2 regions of the Superficieibacter sp. HKU1 genome follow, and region 1 is predicted to be linked to the other one. Evidence: predicted binding sites of a transcription regulator. Region 1 holds the regulator's gene; the other holds the start of a gene.

Region 1 (2,207 bases):
GTTAACCCCGGCCGGCAGCTGGTTTTTAAAAGAAGGGCGCACTGTTATCAAAAAAATGCTGATCACCCGTCAGCAGTGTCAGCAAATTGCCAATGGCTGGCGCAGCCAGCTTCCCATTGCCGTAGATAATATTGTCAGGCCCGAACGTACCCGGCAAATGATTGTCGATTTCTATCGCCATTTTCCTGACGTCGAACTGATTGTTTTTCAGGAAGTGTTCAACGGTGTGTGGGATGCGCTGGCCGATGGGCGGGTGGAACTGGCCATCGGCGCAACCCAGGCTATTCCGGTCGGTGGGCGCTACGCGTTTCGGGATATGGGAATGCTGAGCTGGAACTGCGTTGTCTCCTGCGACCATCCCCTCGCAAAACAGCCGGGGCCGTTAAGCGACGATGAGCTACGTAACTGGCCTTCACTGGTGCGCGAGGATACCTCACGCTCGTTGCCAAAGCGCACGACGTGGCTGCTGGACAATCAAAAGCGCGTCGTGGTGCCGGACTGGGAGTCATCGGCAACCTGTATCTCAGCGGGTCTTTGTGCGGCGATGGTGCCTTCACATTTTGCCCGGCCATGGACAGATTCGGGCGAGTGGGTCGCGCTGGCCCTCGAGAACCCGTTTCCTGATGCGGCCTGCTGCTTAACCTGGCAGCAGAGCGATATCTCGCCCGCGCTGGGATGGCTGCTGGAGTATTTGGGAGACAGCGAAACGCTGAACAAAGAGTGGCTGCGGGACCCGGAAGAAACGGCTCCCGCAGGCTAACTTAACGGCGGTAGTCGACGAACGGACCATCGGCTACCGAGCGGCGTTCAATCAGGCGGGGGTGCACCTCAATGGACTTCGATTCAACCCGCTTATTCACAATGCGATCCAGCAGCATATTAAACGCGGCTTCGCCGAGGGAATCTTTCGGCTGATGAATCGTCGTCAGCGCTGGCGTAAAGAAACGGGCATTGCGCACGTTATCGTAACCAATCACCGAAATATCCTGCGGCACGCGCAGGCCCATCTCATCGGCGGCACATAATGCCCCCATCGCCATGATATCGCCACCGCAGAAGACGGCGGTGGGGCGCTGGGACTGATTGAGGATCTGTTGCATCGCCTGATAGCCGGATTCCGGTTCGAAATCCCCCTGGACAATCCACTGTTCAGGGATCGTGACCTGAATTTCGTCCATCGCTTTCATAAACCCGGCCAGACGCCCGGCCCCGGTATTACGTTCCAGCGGACCTGGAATAATACCGATATCACGATGGCCGCGTTCGATCAGATAGCGCCCGGCCATATAGCCACCTTTAAACGCGTTATCAATCACCGAGTCGGTAAAGTCCGCTTTTGATTCGCCCCAGTCCATCACTACCATCGGAATGTGACGGTATTCTTCCAGCATGCTTAATAGCGATTCAGGATATTCAGAGCACATGACCAGTAGGCCATCGACGCGTTTTTGCGCCATCATCGACAAATAAGCGCGTTGCTTTTCAATATCGTTCCACGCATTGCCAAGGATCAGGGTATAACCTTTCTGGAAACAGCTTTTTTCAACCGCTTCAATAATTTCGGCAAAATAGGCCGCTTCACTGCTGGTCGCCAGCAGGCCAATCGACTTGGTGTGATTAACCTTCAGGCTGCGGGCAACAGCGCTGGGAGAATAGTGAAGTTCTTTAATTGCCGCCCACACTGCATTACGCGTATCTTCAGCAACAAAACGGGTTTTGTTGATAACGTGTGACACAGTTGTAGTGGAAACGTTTGCGCGTTTCGCGACATCTTTAATTGTTGCCATTACATCTTACTCCGGACCCTGGCCTGAACGCCTGCAAATAGGAGGGTAAACGTTTGCCTTCACACACCCCTGGCGCAATTTTGCGATCATTGCTTAGGTCGGGAAATCGACACAGAACGTCAGGTGGGGGTCAATGGCTGGTACGCTTATAATTAAGCGTGGAATTTTGGCCGATCCTGATGAAAAGGGAAAGAGAAAAAATGTATATCAATCTAAATCCTGCAAGATTTTCGCCGTTAAGTGTGTAAAAATGAACAAGCTCACTTTTCACAGGGTCATAACAAGGAGTAAAAATTGATGAGTGCCGATCTTAAGTTTTCTCTGGTAACGACCATTATTGTGCTGGGGTTGATTGTTGCCAGCGCATTGGTTGCCGTTCTGCATTGATTCATCCGAGGGAGAGTCTTCTCCCTCACGCCG
Region 2 (2,207 bases), 620 kb from region 1:
TCAACGGCGGACCTTTAAAAATAAATCCGGAGTAGATTTGCACCAGCGATGCTCCCGCCGCCATCTTCTCCCGAGCCGCTATCACCGAGTCAATGCCGCCGACGCCAATAATGGGCAATTGTCCTTTTAATTCCGCCGACAGCATATGGATAATTTCAGTACTTTTTAACTGTAATGGACGTCCGCTTAAACCACCGCTTTCATCACAATGTTTCAATCCCTGAACCAGAGAACGATCTAATGTTGTATTGGTCGCAATAACACCATCAATATTATGGCGTAATAAACTATCGGCGACCTGAATCAGTTCCTCTACAGAAAGATCCGGGGCGATCTTTACCGCGATCGGAACATATTTGTGATGCCGTCCCTGAAGTTCATTTTGTTTATTTTTTATCGCGCTTAATAAATCATCCAGCGCTTCACCGTATTGTAGCGTGCGCAGACCGGGAGTATTTGGCGAGGAAATATTAATCGCAATATAACCGGCATAGGCATAGACTTTTTCCATACAAATCAGGTAGTCATCTTTACCATGCTCGACTGGCGTATCTTTATTTTTGCCAATATTAATCCCCAGCACACCATCAAAATGCGCTCTTTTGACGTTCTCAACCAGGTTATCAACACCAAGATTATTAAAGCCCATACGGTTGATCAAACCTTCGGCCTCCACCAGCCGGAAGATCCGCGGCTTATCATTGCCTGGCTGAGGCAGCGGCGTGACCGTACCGATTTCAACGGAGCCGAATCCCATTGCGCCCAGCGCATCAATGCATTCACCGTTCTTATCCAGTCCGGCGGCCAGGCCGAGAGGATTTTTGAACGTCAATCCCATGCAGGTCACTGGCTTTTGCGGTACCTTCTGGCGTACCAGCGCTTCCAAGGGCGTTCCTGAAAGGCGGCGTAATTGCTGGAAGGTAAATTCATGAGCGCGCTCTGGATCGAGCTGGAAAAGGGCTTTACGAACGAAGGGGTAGTACATGAACTCTCCTGGATTCCCGGTGTGCAAACCGGGGGCGTATTATGGGTGATATTCAGGAGAAAGGGAATTGACCTGCGGCAAAAAAGGACCGTTTAGACGCAAACGATTTCTTTTCACGCCGCACGCCCCCCTTTCGAAAGCGTATTAGGGCGATCACCCGCTATATTAAAGCGGATCAACGCGCTCATGCTGTTCCAGCACCGCCAGCGCCAGTCCATTGGCCGGGTCAACGTGCTGTTCAATAAAATGCAGGCGGGTGCGTTGCAGGGTGAAGTCCAGCGCGCTTTGCTTTGCGCTATGACGCACGGCGGCGACAAACCCTTCATGGTGATTCCAGGGGCCGTCGATCACAATATCGCCGGGATTCAGTAGCAGCATGATTTGCCCCAGCGCGTGTCCCAGATGGGTGCCAGCGGTCGCCATGAGCGCGTTCACAATATCAGGCGCGCTGGCACGATTTTCCCAGCTAAGACCGGGCGCTTTTACTGCCAGCTGCTGCTGGATGGCTGGCTGACTTATTAACGTTTCCAGGCATCCTCTACGGCCACACGAGCAGCGGATGCCATGCGGATCGATAACCAGATGCCCTACCTCTCCGGCGGTCCAGCTACTGCCGGTATAAATTTCTCCGTCTTTAACCAACGCACCACCAACACCTTCGCCGATACGCAAATAAAAATTGCTGTCGGTCGGATCGCATTTTAACTGCCGGGCGGACAGCAGCGCCGCCGCCTTGACGTTATTCATTATTAATAACGGTACCGAAACCTGGGGCTGCAACGATGAGAAGAGATCGGCGTCCTGCCAGCCAAGATGGGAAGAGTGGTGCATCCAGCCACGCTGCGGATCGATAATCCCGGGGAAGCCAAGCGCAATACCAATCAGAGCCGGGTAGTCGCGGGTCAGCTGCTGACAGTGCCTGACGAGTTCAGCAAGCAACCGCGCCGGATCGGCGGTCTCCGTTTGCCAGGTCCGTTCTTCAAGCACCTGAGAAAAGGCATCGCATACCCGCAGATGAACGCGCTGCCGCTCAACCATGATCCCCGCACTTAACCGCCGCTCCGGGCGTAGCGCAATGCCGATTTTGCGCCTTCCGGCCACGGAAGAGGAGAAGGGTTCACGCTCTTCAACGAGGCCAGCCGCGATAAGATCGTCAACGATCAGCGAGACGGTGTTTTTGCTCAGCCTGAGCTGGCGGGAAAGATCCTGTCTGGAGGTCAGT

The links. Region 1 encodes PurR, which represses purine synthesis genes. Its sites were predicted from a motif close to CANGCAAACGTTTGCNTG; they were not measured.
Region 2: the regulator PurR is predicted to act here: its motif matches at 1,081-1,098, upstream of pyrD (quinone-dependent dihydroorotate dehydrogenase).

What each region holds. Positions count from the first base shown of each region.
Region 1 is NZ_CP119754.1:2,466,295-2,468,501, reverse strand. It holds gene punR (DNA-binding transcriptional activator PunR) at 1-760, shown strand, start outside; gene purR (HTH-type transcriptional repressor PurR) at 762-1,787, opposite strand; gene P0H77_RS11795 (YnhF family membrane protein) at 2,085-2,174, shown strand.
Region 2 is NZ_CP119754.1:1,844,733-1,846,939, reverse strand. It holds gene pyrD (quinone-dependent dihydroorotate dehydrogenase) at 1-985, opposite strand, end outside; gene P0H77_RS08785 (ROK family transcriptional regulator) at 1,151-2,207, opposite strand, start outside.